DNA from 2 places in the Pseudomonas sp. NPDC088444 genome. Region 2 is predicted to be linked to the other one. Evidence: predicted binding sites of a transcription regulator. Region 2 holds the regulator's gene; the other holds the start of a gene.
What was found. The regulator sigma-54, encoded in region 2, starts transcription at its own class of promoters, with help from an activator protein. The targets are predictions, from matches to a motif close to ANTGGCATNNANNTTGCTNT.

Region 1 (7,812 bases), on a different contig from region 2:
GAAGATCAGGTCGTACTCGTCGCGGCTGCTTTCCAGCCAAGCCATCACGTCACCCTGTTCCAGACGGTTCTTGTCCGAAAATCCGTTGAGCGACAGGTTGCGACGTGCCCAATCCAGGTAGGTTTTGGACAGGTCGACGCTGGTGGTGCTGCGCGCGCCGCCCTTGGCCGCGTGCACCGAGGCGGTGGCCGTGTAGCAGAACAGGTTGAGGAAGCGCTTGCCTGCCGCTTCACGCTGAATACGCATACGCATTGGGCGGTGATCGAGGAACAGACCGGTATCGAGGTAATCGGTCAGGTTGACCAGCAGCTTGATGCCGCCTTCGCTGACCTCGTTGAACTTGCCCTGAGCGCTCTGACGCTCGTATTGCTTCGTCCCGCTCTGGCGCTCGCGGCGTTTGACGATTACGCGGCTCTTGTCGATGTTCAGCGCCTGGGGGATGGCCGCCAGCGCGTCGAACATGCGGATCGAGGCCTTTTCCGGGTCGACCGACTTGGGCGCTGCATACTCCTGAACATGAACCCAGTCGTGGTAGAGGTCGATGGCCATGGCGTACTCCGGCATGTCGGCATCGTAGACGCGATAGCAATCGATACCTTCGCGCTTGACCCACTTGCCCATGGCCTTGACGTTCTTTTGCAGGCGGTTGGCGAACATCTGCCCGCCTTCGCTCAAACGCGGCTGCTCGACCACCGGGGCCGGGGCTGGCTTGATCGGGTTGCCGTTCTTGTTGAGCTTGCGCTCCTGCGCCACGTCCGGCAGCTGGTCGTAGGCTGCCTGCTCACGCTCGGCCTGACGTTGTTCGGGGGTACGACGCTCGCCGGTCACGAATTGATCCGGTTGCACCTTGATCAGCAGCAGTTTGCACGGCAAGGCGCCGTTCCAGAACGCGTATTGTTTGTGGCTGCGGATGCCCATGCGCTTGCCCAGATCCGGCGCGCCAGTGAACACTGCCGCTTCCCAGTTCAGGCAGGCCTGACGCAGACGCTCGCCCAGGTTCTGATAGAGGTACAACAGGCTCGCTTCATCGCCCAGACGCTCGCCGTATGGCGGGTTGCAGATCACCAGGCCTTTCTGGTTCTGGTCCGGACGCGGCTCGAAGGTCGCGACTTCGCCTTGATAAATCTTGATCCATTCCGACAGCCCCGCGCGCTCGACGTTGTTGCGCCCCGGCTGAATCAGACGCGGATCGGCCTCGTAACCACGAATCCACAGCGGCGGCTTGGCAAGCCCCGCCTCGGCACGGGCCAGTGCTTCATCATGCAGCTTGCGCCACAGCGCCGGTACGTGACCGAGCCAGGCCGAAAAGCCCCAACGCTCGCGCTTGAGGTTCGGCGCGATATCGGCGGCGATCATCGCCGCTTCGACGAGGAACGTGCCCACGCCGCACATCGGGTCAGCCAGCGCCCCGCCTTCGGCAGCGATGCGCGGCCAGCCGGAACGAATGAGTACGGCAGCCGCGAGGTTTTCTTTCAACGGGGCGGCGCCCTGCTGCAAGCGATAGCCGCGCTGGTGCAGGCTGTGGCCGGACAGGTCCAGCGAGAGAATTGCCTCGCCCCGGTCCAGACGCAGATGAACCCGCAGGTCCGGGTTGAGCTTGTCGATGGAGGGTCGCGCCCCGTCAGGGGTGCGCAGCTTGTCGACGATGGCGTCCTTGACTTTCAACGCGCCGAAATGGGTGTTGTCGATCCCCGAGCCATGGCCGCTGAACTCCACGGCCAGGGTGCCGTCCGGTTCCAGATGGTCCGCCCAATCGATGTCGTGTACGCCGTGATACAGGTCCTCGGCATTCTTCATCGGGAAGCGCTTGAGCACCAACAGCACCCGGTTGGCCAGGCGCGACCACAGGCACAGCCGATAGGCGGTTTCCATGTCGGCGCTGCCCCGAATGGTCGAGGTGTGTTCGCGGGTGTCTTCGAGGCCAAGCGCAGTGGCTTCCTCGGCGAGCAGGCCTTCAAGGCCTTTGGGACAGGTGAGGAAGAGTTCGTAGCGGTCCGACATGAGGATTCCAGAGCCTTGGGCTTGTGTGGCGGGACAACGCATTGTCCGGCCCGATTCAAAACAGGCGTCTTTCGTGGAGAACGCCTGCGTGGCACACCGGTTGTGCCTATTCGCCGCAACGATACAAGTCGAAAGCGGCAGTAATGCCTGTCAGAACATTCCGACAGGCACATGGATATTGAAAACTGATATTAAAAAACCACTATTCAGCACGACAACGGCGGTAATAAAAAGTCACATCACTGACCCTTCGTCGTTTTAAATCTGACGTCAATCAGCCATCAGCCGTTCATGAGAACGAGTCGCAAAATGCATGAAGACCCTCGTATCAGGGGCCTTCGCGAAAAAATTACACTCGAAACGCTTCAACGCTTATGGTCTTAAAGTTCCACCGGTTACGTTCTTATGACAAAACGGTCATTCACACCGTCCGGTGCATTGGTTAGAAATCATCTCAGGCCACCGACGCAACGACGGTGGTACACGCCCGCGACGCCGGCAGCGGGCACCGAAACGGCAGAAGATTTCTGCCCGACCTCAACCTGAGGTCTCCAAGGACATAACAGTCAACAGACGAGGGCAACACCCTATGAGAAGACTTAAGCGTGATCCGTTGGAAAGAGCTTTTTCGCGCGGATATCAATACGGCGTAACTGGAAAATCCCGTGAGCTTTGCCCATTTACTCTACCGTCGGTACGTCAAGCCTGGATCAACGGCTGGCGAGAAGGACGCGGCGACAACTGGGACGGTATGACCGGCACTGCGGGTATCCACAGACTCAACGAACTTCACGCGGTCGGCTGACACACCACAACACAGGTAACCCGACTCAATAAGGTTTCTTACGAGAATTTACAAACAGATTCGCTTCACCACCGCACCATGCACGTCCCATCCGGACGGCGGGCAAGCGCCCAAAGAGGGGTTCCATTCCGGAACCCCTCTTTTTATTCGAGCGCCTTACCGGCCCATCGCCGCAATGGCATCGACCGACTCGCGAATCAGCGCCGGCCCCTTGTAGATAAAGCCCGAATACACCTGCACCAGACTGGCGCCGGCCGCGATCTTCTCGGCAGCGTGCTTGCCTTCGGTGATCCCGCCTGCGGCGATGATCGGCAATTTGCCGCCCAACTCTCCCGCCAGGACCTTGACGATGTGGGTGCTCTTCTCGCGCACCGGCGCACCCGACAGGCCGCCCGCCTCGTCGCCATGGGGCAGGCCTTCGACGCCTTCGCGGCTCAGGGTGGTGTTGGTGGCGATTACCGCGTCCATGCCCGATTCGAGCAGGGCGCTGGCCACCAGCGCCGTTTCTTCGTCGCTCATGTCCGGCGCGATCTTGATCGCCAGCGGTACGCGCTTGCCGTGAGTGTGGGTCAGGGCTTCCTGACGCACGCGCAGGGCTTCGAGCAATTGCTTGAGCGAATCACCGAATTGCAGGCTGCGCAGGCCCGGCGTGTTCGGCGAGCTGACGTTGACGGTGACATAGCTGGCGTGGGCGTAGACCTTGTCCAGACAAATGAGGTAGTCGTCCACGGCGCGCTCGACCGGCGTGTCGAAGTTCTTGCCGATGTTGATGCCCAGTACACCGTCATACTTGGCGGCCTGCACGCGGCTGACCAGATTGTCGACGCCCAGGTTGTTGAAGCCCATGCGGTTGATGATGCCCTCGACGTGAGGCAGACGGAAAATCCGTGGTTTTGGATTGCCCGGCTGTGGGCGTGGGGTCACGGTGCCAATCTCGACGAAGCCAAAACCCAACTGGGCAAAGCCGTCGATGGCCGCGCCGTTCTTGTCCAGACCGGCCGCCAACCCCACCGGGTTGGGAAACTGCAGGCCCATGACTGTCACCGGCAAGCGCGCAGGCGCTTTGGTGAACAGGCTGTTGAGGCCCAGCCGACCACCCGCACCGATCAAGTCGATGGACAAATCGTGGGAGGTTTCCGGGGAGAGTTTGAACAGTAACTGGCGGGCCAGGTTATACATGGGCGGGCGCGGCTCGTTTGAGGCTGAAGTCAGCGGCGGATTATAGACGGGGGCAAGGGTGGAGCGCGAGGCATGTCGTGAAGTTTGCGCGAATGCACCGCTTCACTGGCATATGGCTTGCTTGAGTCAAGGTATAGCGTGCGGTCCAACGGCGGATCGCACCCGACAATGACGTCGTCACCGTCCTGGTCTGTACCCGGAGGGTTGCGGCGTTTTTTTATGGAAGGCCCAGTGCTTCGCACACGCCTTCATGCGGAACAACAACCATGAATGACAGCCTCAACACCTCACTGGCCTGGGTCAACGGCAGCGATGCGCCGGAACTGAGCAGTATCGATGTCGGCTTCATGCCGCTGACGGACAGCGCGTCTCTGATCGTCGCCGCCACCCAAGGCTTTTCTCAGCCTTATGGCCTGAACATCCAATTGCGTCGGCAAACCTCCTGGAGCAGCCTGCGCGACAACCTGGTCAATGGCGAACTGCACGCGGCGCACAGCCTGTACGGTCTGGTCTACGCCGCCCAACTGGGCCTAGGCGTGGCGGCCAAAGACATGGCCGTGCTCATGGGCCTGAACCAGAATGGCCAGAGCATCAACCTCTCCGCTGCACTGCAAGCGGCAGGTGTGGTCACTCCTGAAGCACTGGATCGATGCACGCACCAAAGCGGGACAAAACTGACGTTCGCCCAGACCCTGCCCACTGGCAACCACGCCATGTGGCTGTATTACTGGCTCGCGAGCCAGGGCATTCACCCGCTTCAGGACGTCAACAGCGTGGTCGTGCCGCCGCCGAAAATGGTCGAACACCTTGAGGCCGGACGTATCGACGGCTATTGCGTCGGCGAACCATGGGGCGCCCGGGCCGTCAATCAACGATTGGGCTTCACCCTGGCCACCAGCCAGACCATCTGGCCCGACCACCCGGAAAAAGTGCTGGGTTGTAGCCTGGAATTCGTCCAGCAATACCCCAATACCGCGCGGGCACTGGTGATGGCGGTCCTCGATGCCAGCCGTTTCATTGAAGAGAACCTCGACAACCGCCGCAGTGCCGCGCAGATGCTCGGCGGCAGTGAGTACGTCAACGCGCCAGTGGAGGACATCGAGGGCCGTCTGCTGGGACAGTACACCGACGGTTTGGGCCATCATTGGCAGGATCACCACGGGGTCAGCTTCCACCGTAACGGCGAGGTGAACATGCCGTACCTGTCCGACGGTATGTGGTTCATGACCCAGTTCCGTCGCTGGGGCCTGTTGCGCGAAGACCCGAACTATCACGCCATCGCACGTCAGGTGCAGCAACTCGATCTTTACCGCCAGGCCGCCGAAGCACTGAACATCAAGGTGCCTGCTTCGCCCATGCGCAGCAGCCAGTTGATCGACGGCAAGGTGTGGGACGGCAGTGACCCGGTGGGCTATGCCCACGGCTTCAAACTGCATGCGCTGGCCGACGCCGCGCCTGACATCAACCAAGGCTGAGGGGCGGGATATGTTGCGCATCCTGCTGATCAACGACACGCCGAAAAAAGTCGGCCGCCTCAAAGCTGCGCTGATTGAAGCGGGTTTCGAGGTGATCGACGAGTCCGGGCTGATCATCGACCTGCCCCAGCGGGTGCAGGCCGTGCGCCCGGACGTCATCCTCATCGACACCGAATCCCCTGGCCGCGACGTGATGGAACAGGTGGTGCTGGTCACCCGTGACCAACCCCGACCGATCGTGATGTTTACCGACGAGCATGATCCCGGCGTGATGCGCCAGGCGATCAAGTCCGGGGTCAGCGCCTACATCGTCGAAGGCATTCACGCACAGCGCTTACAGCCCATTCTCGACGTGGCCATGGCGCGTTTTGAAAGCGATCAGGACCTGCGCGCGCAACTGCACGCCCGGGATCAGCAACTGGCCGAACGCAAACGCATCGAGACGGCCAAGGGCCTGCTGATGAAAATGAAGAACTGCAACGAAGAAGAGGCCTACACCCTGATGCGCAGACAGGCCATGAGTCGTCAGCAAAAGCTGATTCAGGTGGCCGAGCAGATTATTGCGATGAATGAGTTGTTGGGCTGACCGCTCGTTAGCCCTGGCTTTTGATTCTGGGCAAGCGCCGCGCTCACGGCCTTCGGCCAGAAGCATAAACATGGACCTTCTGGCCCAGCTTTTGCTTATTCTGCTTATTGCAACACACAGGTAGCCAACGGCGGTTACCCCACTCACGACAAAGACGTCGCTCACCCTTTTTGCCCTGCGCGAATCGGGTGGCGACGTCTTTTCGTTTTGGCCCCGAAACGGGCCGGGTGGAGCGCCGTGGGCCGCTCCACCTGCAAGACCTGACCCGTGGAGGTACAAGCGGCTTCAGCGACTTGGCCACCGACAACGATTTCCTGCAGATGAGGTGCGACATGAATACGAGTTTCTGGAAGGCCGGCCACAAACCCACGCTCTTTGCAGCGTTCCTTTATTTCGACCTGAGCTTCATGGTCTGGTACTTGCTCGGCCCGCTGGCGGTGCAGATTGCCAGCGACCTGCACCTGACCACCCAACAGCGCGGCCTGATGGTGGCTACGCCGATCCTGGCCGGGGCCTTTCTGCGCTTTTTGATGGGCATGCTGGCGGATCAACTGTCGCCCAAGACGGCAGGCATCATCGGCCAGATCATCGTCATTGTCGCCCTGTTCAGCGCCTGGCAACTGGGCATTCACAGCTATGAGCAGGCCCTGCTGCTGGGTGTATTCCTCGGCATGGCAGGCGCTTCGTTCGCCGTCGCCCTGCCGCTGGCCTCGCAATGGTACCCGCCGCAACACCAGGGCAAAGCCATGGGCATCGCGGGGGCCGGCAACTCAGGCACCGTATTCGCCGCATTGATCGCACCCGTACTGGCCGCCAGCTTCGGTTGGGGCAACGTGTTCGGCTTTGCGGTCGCGCCGCTGGTGATCACCCTGATCGCCTTTTCTCTGATGGCCCGTAACGCACCAGAACGCCCAAAAGCCAAATCCATGGGCGACTACTTCAAGGCACTGGGGGACCGGGACAGCTGGTGGTTCATGTTTTTCTACAGCGTCACGTTCGGCGGGTTTATCGGCCTGGCCAGCGCCCTGCCCGGCTATTTCAATGATCAGTACGGCCTAAGCCCGGTCACGGCGGGTTACTACACCGCCGCCTGTGTGTTCGGCGGCAGTCTGATGCGTCCTTTGGGCGGCGCACTGGCGGATCGTTTTGGCGGCATCCGCACATTGTCGGGCATGTATGCCGTCGCTGCCGTCTGTATCGCAGCCGTTGGCTTCAACCTGCCCAGTTCATGGGCGGCGCTGGCACTGTTCGTTGCAGCCATGCTCGGTCTCGGGGCCGGCAATGGCGCCGTGTTCCAGTTGGTGCCACAGCGCTTTCGCAAGGAAATCGGCGTGATGACCGGTCTGATCGGCATGGCAGGCGGCATCGGCGGCTTCCTTCTCGCGGCGGGCTTGGGCGCAATCAAGCAAAATACCGGCGATTATCAGTTGGGGTTGTGGCTGTTCGCTTTGCTCGGCGTGCTGGCCTGGTTCGGCTTGATGAACGTCAAACGTCGCTGGAGAACCACGTGGGGTTCGGCAGCGGTCACCGCAGCCCGTGTCTGATCCGGCTTTCATGAACGTCCCCGTTTCGCAGAACGCGCCGCTGTTACAGCTGCGCTTCGCCGAACACAGCGCCAGCGGACCGAGGGCGGACAATCAGGACGCCACGCGATTGGTCACCCCTGCCCCCGCTCTGGCGGCCAGCAAAGGTTACCTGTTCGCACTGGCGGACGGCGTTAGCCAATGCGCGGATGGCGGTCTGGCGTCACGGGCGACAGTGCAGGC
Region 2 (7,812 bases):
TAATCGCCAGAGTGATCGAAAAACGCCAGCCTGACTGGCGTTTTTTTATGGGCGCGGTTCGACCCTGTTACGACCGTTTCGTTTGGCTTGGTACAACGCTGTGTCGGCATCGGCCAGCAGTTGCGGTTGCTTGTCTCCTGATCGTGGCCGCTGTGAGGCGACACCAATGCTAACTGTGACGGGATGAGTTTCGCTGGCATAGGGCGGCAGGGACTCTATGGCGATTCTGATCTTTTCTGCCAGTGCATAGGCGCCTCGCAGATCGGTTTCCGGCAATACGACCATGAACTCTTCTCCGCCATAGCGAGCCGCGAGATCGCCCGGGCGACGGATGTTGGCGGCCAGGGTTTTGGCCACATTGCGCAGCGCGACGTCGCCGCCGTGATGGCCGTGTCGGTCGTTGAACGCCTTGAAGTGATCCACATCGATCATCAGCAGCGAGAGCGGGGTGCCTGAACGCATGCTGCGCGCCCATTCTTGCCGCAGGACCATGTCCAGCCGACGACGGTTGGCAAGTCCTGTCAGGCCATCCGTTGCCGCCAGTTCGGCCAGCTCCCGTTCCGCCCGGTGCCGTAACTTCAATTGTTGGCCCAGCAGGTAGGACAGCCACAGGATGCCCAGGCACAACAGGCCGGTTGCGCTCGCTACCAGCAGCGCATTGCGCTTCCAGACCGCGTACACCTCGTCCCGCGACTGTGCGACCACCACGATCAGGGGTAGGTCGCCCACCCGCGAGAATGTGTAGAGCCTGCGTTCGCCATCCAGTTCCGAGACGGCGGTGAAGCTGCCGTTGACCTCCTTGAGAATGCGCTGGAAATTGGGTCGCTGACTGAAATCCTGCCCGATGAAGGTACGCTCGGTTTCCTCCGGTTCCCTGGCGAGCATTATGCCGTCGGCGTTGATCAGATTGATGGTGCCGTGCTGGCCGACGTCCAGTCCGCGAAACAGGCGGTTGAAATACGCCAGACGCATCGATGCGGCTACCACGCCGACGAACCTTCCGTCAGGCGAGGGGATCCGGCGGCTGAAGCTGATACACCAATCCTTGAACCCCCAGCGCGACTTGAAAGGGCCAGCAACCTGCAAGGCCAGAGAAGGGTTATCCCGGTGCCAGGCGAAACTGGCGCGGTCGGAGAAGTTGTCTTCGCGAGGGATGGCTGAAACTGAATCGGCAACGATGGTGCCGGTTTCGTCCAGCACCACCAGATCGCCTTTGTAAGGGGCAGCGGTTGAGCGGTCGAACAGCACCTGCTGACGTAACTGTGCGGAAATCGACATCACCTCCGGCTGCCGCCAGGTGGCGATCATGCCCTGAAGCGATGTGTCGTAGAGGTCTGCGCTGCGTTGCACGTCGGCGTCGATCAACTGCACCACGTTGTTCGCCGAACGCACCGCAGTATCGGTAGCGTTGCCGTACTCGCGAGCAAGCAGTGACGTGACGATCAGCACAATCGCCAACACCGCCAGTACGCTGCCGGTCATCAACATTTTTTCCGAGCGGGACCAAGCCCCGTGAAGCGCCAACGCTGCGGACAGTGTCATCGATCAACTCTGTGAAGGTACACCCGAAAACCCGTCACGCTTGAGTATGGACCTCAGTCGCCACTCAGGCTGATGAACGATTGAGAGTGGATGATGAGCAATGAGGTGTTTCAAAGCGGTGAATTAAAGATCCATCGCCGAGAATGATCAAGTCGGATGATTCCGAGGGTTGGGTGAGGGCGGGGGGATCTGGAGATTGTTGCGACCTTCCCCGACGGGCAGATCAAAAACCCAGAATTTTTCGAACTGACGAGCGCCGAGGACTTCAAAGGAATGCATTGGTAAGCGGGGCGATTACTCGCCCTCGTCAAACTTGTTGTTGATCAGCTCGATCAGACCTTCCAGTGCCGCATGTTCGTCGTCGCCTTCGGTCAGCAGGTGGATTTCGGTGCCTTTTCCGGCGGCGAGCATCATGACGGCCATGATGCTTTTGCCGTCGACCATGCTGTCGGGAGAGCGACCGACGCGGATCTGGCACGGGTATTTACCGGCAACGCCGACGAACTTGGCGGCCGCGCGGGCGTGCAAGCCCAGCTTGTTGATGATGGTGATCTGGTGAGCGGGCATCGCGTAAGGGGTCCTTTCAGCTGAGGTCGCGGTGGCGGACCTGAACATTCTTGAGCGATTGCTGCAGGACCTGACCCAGACGTTCGGTCAGATAGACGGAGCGGTGATGCCCGCCAGTGCAGCCAATGGCAATGGTGACGTAAGCGCGGTTGCTGGCGGCGAAGCGCGGCAACCACTTGATCAGGTAGGAAGAGATGTCCTGAAACATCTCTTCGACATCCGGTTGCGCCGCCAGGTATTCGGCGACGGGTTGATCCAGCCCGGATTGCTCGCGCAGCTCCGGCTTCCAGTAAGGATTCGGCAGGCAGCGCACATCAAACACCAGATCTGCGTCCACCGGCATGCCGCGCTTGAACCCGAACGACTCGATCAGGAAAGCGGTGCCGGGTTCTGGCTTGTTCAGCAGCCGCAGTTTGAGCGTGTCACGCAACTGGTACAGATTCAGGTGGGTCGTGTCGATGGTCAGGTCGGCCAGATCGATGATCGGCCCCAACAACGTCTTTTCGTCACGAATCGCTTCCGCCAGCGAGCGTGTGGCGGTGCTCAGCGGGTGGCGGCGACGGGTTTCCGAGAAGCGTTTGAGCAATGTGGACTCTTCGGCGTCCAGGAACAGCACATCACAGCGGATATGCCGGGCGCGCACCTCTTCGAGCATGCGCGGAAAGCGAGTCAGATGACTGGGCAGATTGCGTGCGTCGATCGAAACCGCCAGCAGCGGCTCGGCCAGTTCGGTGTTGATCAGAGCGCGCTCGGCGAGTTCGGGCAGCAGGCCCGCCGGCAGGTTGTCGACGCAGTAAAAACCGCTGTCTTCGAGAACATCGAGGGCCGTGCTCTTGCCGGAGCCGGAGCGACCGCTGACGATGATCATGCGCATGATCAGTGGCCGTTCTGGACGTGAAGCACGACGTTGTAGAGCTCATCACTGCTTTTCGCCGCGCGCAGGCTGGCGCGGACATCCGCACGATCAAGCATGCTGGCGATTTGGCGCAGCAGCTCAAGATGAGCATCGGTAGCGGCTTCGGGCACCAGCAGCACAAACAACAGGTCCACCGGGGCGCCGTCAATCGCGTCGAAATCGACAGGGCGTTCAAGGTGCAATACCGCGCTCACTGGGGCAGTACAACCCTTGAGTCGGCAATGAGGAATCGCGATGCCATTGCCGAAACCGGTAGATCCCAGTTTTTCACGGGCAATGAGGCTTTCGTAGACAGTTTCCCAGTCGAATTCAGGCACCTGTTGCCCGATCATTCTGGCGATCTGTTCGAGTACGGCTTTTTTGCTGCCACCTGGCACGTTCACGAGGGAACGGCCAGGGGTCAGGATATTTTCAAGTCGAATCATGGATGGGGAGTATCAGCGAGCTGCCGCACCTTTGAGGATGCTTTGCTGCTTTTCCTTATGCTTGAGCAATTGTCTGTCGAGCTTGTCAGTGAGCAGGTCGATTGCCGCATACATGTCGTCATGCTCCGCATTGGCAACCACCTCTCCACCGTGGATATGCAGAGTGGCCTCGATCTTCTGTTTGAGTTTCTCGACGGCCATCGTCACTTGCACATTCGTAATCTTGTCAAAGTGCCCTTCGAGCTTTTTCAGCTTCAGCTCGACGTATTCGCGCAGGGGCTTGGTGACTTCCAGTTGGTGTCCACTGATGTTGACTTGCATACAGCTTCTCCTTCGTTGCCAGTGCATTAAGAGGCAGACCTTGGGGCCTGCCACTGGAACGCTGTGGCCTGTGACCTCTACATCAGCCGCTTGCGTTCGCTCGAAGGCGCTATCCCCAGGGATTCGCGGTACTTGGCGACCGTGCGGCGGGCCACTTGAATGCCTTGTGCCTCCAGTAAACCAGCGATCTTGCTGTCGCTCAACGGCTTTTTCTGATTTTCCGCAGCAACCAGTTTTTTGATGATCGCGCGGATCGCCGTGGACGAGCATTCGCCGCCTTCGGAGGTGCTGACGTGGCTGGAAAAGAAATACTTCAGTTCGTAAATGCCACGGGGCGTATGCATGAATTTTTGCGTGGTCACGCGGGAAATCGTCGATTCGTGCATGCCCACCGCTTCGGCGATGTCATGCAGAACCAGCGGTTTCATCGCCTCGTCGCCGTATTCAAGAAAGCCTCGCTGGTGCTCGACGATCTGGGTGGCGACCTTCATCAGCGTCTCGTTGCGGCTTTGCAGGCTCTTGATGAACCAACGCGCCTCTTGCAACTGATTGCGCATGAAGGTGTTGTCGGCGCTGGTATCGGCACGGCGCACGAAACCGGCGTACTGCGGATTCACACGCAGTCGTGGCACCGCTTCCTGGTTGAGCTCGACCAGCCAGCGTTCGTTGTCCTTGCGCACGATGACATCCGGGACGACGTATTCGGCTTCAGTGGATTCGATCTGCGAGCCGGGGCGCGGGTTGAGACTCTGGACCAGTTCGATGACCTGGCGCAGGTCGTCTTCCTTGATCTTCATGCGGCGCATCAGTTGCGCGTAGTCGCGGCTACCGAGCAAATCGATGTAGTCGCTGACCAGACGCTGGGCTTCGGCGAGCCATTTGGTTTTCGCCGGAAGCTGACGCAGTTGCAGCAGCAGACACTCGCTCAGTGTGCGGGCGCCGACGCCAGCCGGTTCGAATTGCTGAATGCGGTGAAGGACCGCTTCGATTTCATCCAGCTCGATGTCGAGTTCGGGATCGAACGCATCCAGCAGTTCTTCGAGGGATTCGTCCAAGTAGCCCTGGTTGTTGATGCAGTCGATCAGCGTCACGGCAATCAGGCGATCCGTGTCAGACATCGGCGCCAGATTCAATTGCCACAGCAGGTGGCTTTGCAGGCTCTCGCCAGCGGACGTGCGGGTGGTGAAATCCCATTCATCGTCGTCGTTGCTGGGCAGGCTGCTGGCACTGGTCTGGTAGATGTCTTCCCAGGCGGTGTCGACGGGCAGCTCGTTGGGGATGCGCTCGCTGTCGCTCCATTCGCCGTCTTCGAGGTTGTCGACGGTGGGCGTGGATTCCTGGTAAGTCGGTTCCTGAACGTCAGCAGCAGGTTTTGTTTCGATGTTGTCGGCCATCGGGTCGGCGTTATCGAAATCGTCGCCTTCTTCCTGGCGTTCCAGCATGGGGTTGGACTCCAGTGCCTCCTGGATTTCCTGTTGGAGATCCAGCGTCGACAGTTGGAGTAAGCGGATGGCCTGTTGCAGCTGCGGTGTCATCGTCAGCTGCTGGCCCATTCTCAAGACTAGCGAAGGTTTCATGGCAGGGGCTTAACACCTTATTCGCCGGCGCACTCGCGCCATCCACTACTAGGGCGCCGTGGCGCCAACTTAAGCAAATTATATGCCTGAAACCGGAGTGTTTGCCTAGGGTGTGATGGCAATTAATGCGAGGTTGGCGATGAGCCGCATGCCGCGTTCCGTCGTCAACCACTCGCCATCGCCCGCTTAGAGGCGGAACTCGTGGCCGAGGTACACTTCCTTCACCAACTGGTTGGCGAGGATGGTTTCAGCATCGCCTTCTGCGATCAGTTGCCCATCGTTGACGATGTAAGCGGTTTCGCAGATGTCGAGGGTCTCGCGGACGTTGTGGTCGGTGATCAGAACGCCGATGCCCTTTGCCTTGAGATGGTAGATGATCTGCTTGATGTCGCCCACGGAGATGGGGTCGACACCGGCGAACGGTTCGTCCAGCAGAATGAATTTGGGCGAGGTGGCCAGGGCGCGAGCGATTTCCACACGGCGACGCTCACCACCCGAAAGGCTCATGCCCAGGTTGTCGCGAATGTGCGTGATGTGGAATTCCTGAAGCAGGCTTTCCAGCTCCTTGCGACGTCCGGCGCGATCGAGGTCCTTGCGGGTTTCAAGGATGGCCATGATGTTGTCCGACACCGACAGCTTGCGGAAGATCGAAGCTTCTTGCGGCAGATAACCGATACCGGCACGGGCGCGGCCATGCATGGGCTGGTGGCTGACATCCTGATCGTCGATCAGCACGCGCCCCTGATCGGCCTGCACCAGGCCGACGATCATGTAGAAGCACGTCGTCTTGCCTGCGCCGTTGGGGCCTAGTAGACCGACGATCTGACCGCTGTCGATGGACAGGCTGACGTCACGTACGACCTGGCGAGCCTTATATGCCTTGGCCAGGTGTTGGGCTTTCAGCGTTGCCATTACTGGGCCTTCTGCTGGTCGGTTTTCTTTTTCGGCTGGATCACCATGTCGACGCGAGGGCGAGCTTCGGTGACCTTGCTGCCGGTGGCGCGGCCAGCACTGGCGAGTTTACGGACCGTGTCATAGACGATCTTCTCACCCTGCGTGGTGTTGTTGTCCTTGTCGACAACCTTGGCCTTGTCGATCAGCACAATGCGGTTTTGCGGCGCATGGTACTGGATCGTCACGCCCCAGCCCTGAACGGGTTTCGGGTCGCCAGCGGTTTGCAGCTGCTCGAAATAGGCCAGATTGCCTACCGAGGTCACAACGTCGATATCACCGGCCGGGGTACGGGTCATGGTCACCTTGTTGCCGGTCACCTTCATCGAACCCTGGGTAATGATCACGTTACCGGTGTAGGTGGCGATGCCTTGTTTGTCATCCAGCTGAGCATCGTCGGCCTGAACACGGATAGGCTGATCCTGATCGTTCGGCAGAGCCCAGGCGCTCACGCTTCCCAGTGCTGCGCCCAAGCCGAGCAAAATAGGGAGGGTTTTAAGGAGCCTCATACTGTCCTCTTGCGTTCGATAGCAGGTGAATCCTGCTTTCTTTTAGATAGGCCTTCATACCCGTACCGGTGCTCACGCCGTTAAAGCCGTCGATTCTAACGGGTTGCGCGGTTTCCGCATATTGCTTCTGAGGGAAGACAGTCATGCGGGTGCTGGTGATGATCGTGGTGCGGTTCTTTTCGTCGGTGCGATTGATGCGGACATCGTCGATCAGCTCGACATGATCGCCTCCCGGCGACACTTCCGCACGCACGCTCTTGACGTGCCACGGGAATTCGGTGCCGCGATACATCACCAGAACGGGTGTCGTCATCAGGGTCACGTCGGTGGCCTTCAAGTGTTCGACCTTGTCGGACGTCAGGTCGTATTGCACCGAGCCGTCTTCAAGGTACTGGATGCTGTGGGCGTTCGTCGCATAGTAATCGATTGCGCTCTCGTCCACGGCCGCCTTGGGCTGATCCATGAAGCTTTCCGGGCTGATGTTCCAGTACCCGGCCGCTGCAAGCAGTGCGGCGAGTACACCGAAGATCAGAAATGTACGAATTCGTTTGCTCAGCATAAATGCACTTCTATAAGTAGGCGGCATGGGCCGCTTCGAGATTGCCCTGAGCGTTCAGGATCAACTCGCAAAACTCTCGGGCTGCACCTTCGCCACCACGTGCCTGGGTGACGCCGTGGGCGTGTTCGCGCACGAACCCCGCCGCGTTGGCGACAGCCATGCCCAGGCCCACCCGGCGAATCACCGGCAGATCCGGCAGATCGTCGCCCAGATAGGCGACCTGCTCGTAGCCCAGGTTCAATTGCTTGAGCAATTCGTCGAGTACGACCAGCTTGTCTTCGCGCCCCTGGTACAGGTGCGCGATGCCCAGATTTTTGGCACGGCGCTCGACGACAGGCGTCTTGCGACCACTGATGATAGCGGTAGTCACGCCCGAATTGATCAGCATCTTGATGCCTTGACCGTCCAGCGTATTGAACGTCTTGAACTCGCTACCATCTTCGAG

Region 1: the regulator sigma-54 is predicted to act here: its motif matches at 4,090-4,109, upstream of ACI2KB_RS22740 (CmpA/NrtA family ABC transporter substrate-binding protein).

The regions. Positions count from the first base shown of each region.
Region 1 covers NZ_JBJDNK010000012.1:67,044-74,855, forward strand. Annotated here, with positions in the region: gene rlmKL (bifunctional 23S rRNA (guanine(2069)-N(7))-methyltransferase RlmK/23S rRNA (guanine(2445)-N(2))-methyltransferase RlmL) at 1-2,001, opposite strand, end outside; gene rmf (ribosome modulation factor) at 2,591-2,806, shown strand; gene ACI2KB_RS22735 (quinone-dependent dihydroorotate dehydrogenase) at 2,963-3,985, opposite strand; gene ACI2KB_RS22740 (CmpA/NrtA family ABC transporter substrate-binding protein) at 4,252-5,460, shown strand; gene ACI2KB_RS22745 (ANTAR domain-containing response regulator) at 5,471-6,046, shown strand; gene ACI2KB_RS22750 (nitrate/nitrite transporter) at 6,379-7,590, shown strand; gene ACI2KB_RS22755 (protein kinase) at 7,601-7,812, shown strand, end outside.
Region 2 covers NZ_JBJDNK010000004.1:23,550-31,361, reverse strand. Annotated here, with positions in the region: gene ACI2KB_RS09215 (PA2169 family four-helix-bundle protein) at 1-3, shown strand, start outside; gene ACI2KB_RS09210 (diguanylate cyclase) at 46-1,542, opposite strand; gene ACI2KB_RS09205 (HPr family phosphocarrier protein) at 1,837-2,109, opposite strand; gene rapZ (RNase adapter RapZ) at 2,126-2,983, opposite strand; gene ptsN (PTS IIA-like nitrogen regulatory protein PtsN) at 2,986-3,450, opposite strand; gene hpf (ribosome hibernation-promoting factor, HPF/YfiA family) at 3,463-3,771, opposite strand; gene ACI2KB_RS09185 (RNA polymerase factor sigma-54) at 3,849-5,348, opposite strand; gene lptB (LPS export ABC transporter ATP-binding protein) at 5,535-6,260, opposite strand; gene lptA (lipopolysaccharide transport periplasmic protein LptA) at 6,260-6,808, opposite strand; gene lptC (LPS export ABC transporter periplasmic protein LptC) at 6,795-7,367, opposite strand; gene ACI2KB_RS09165 (KdsC family phosphatase) at 7,378-7,812, opposite strand, start outside.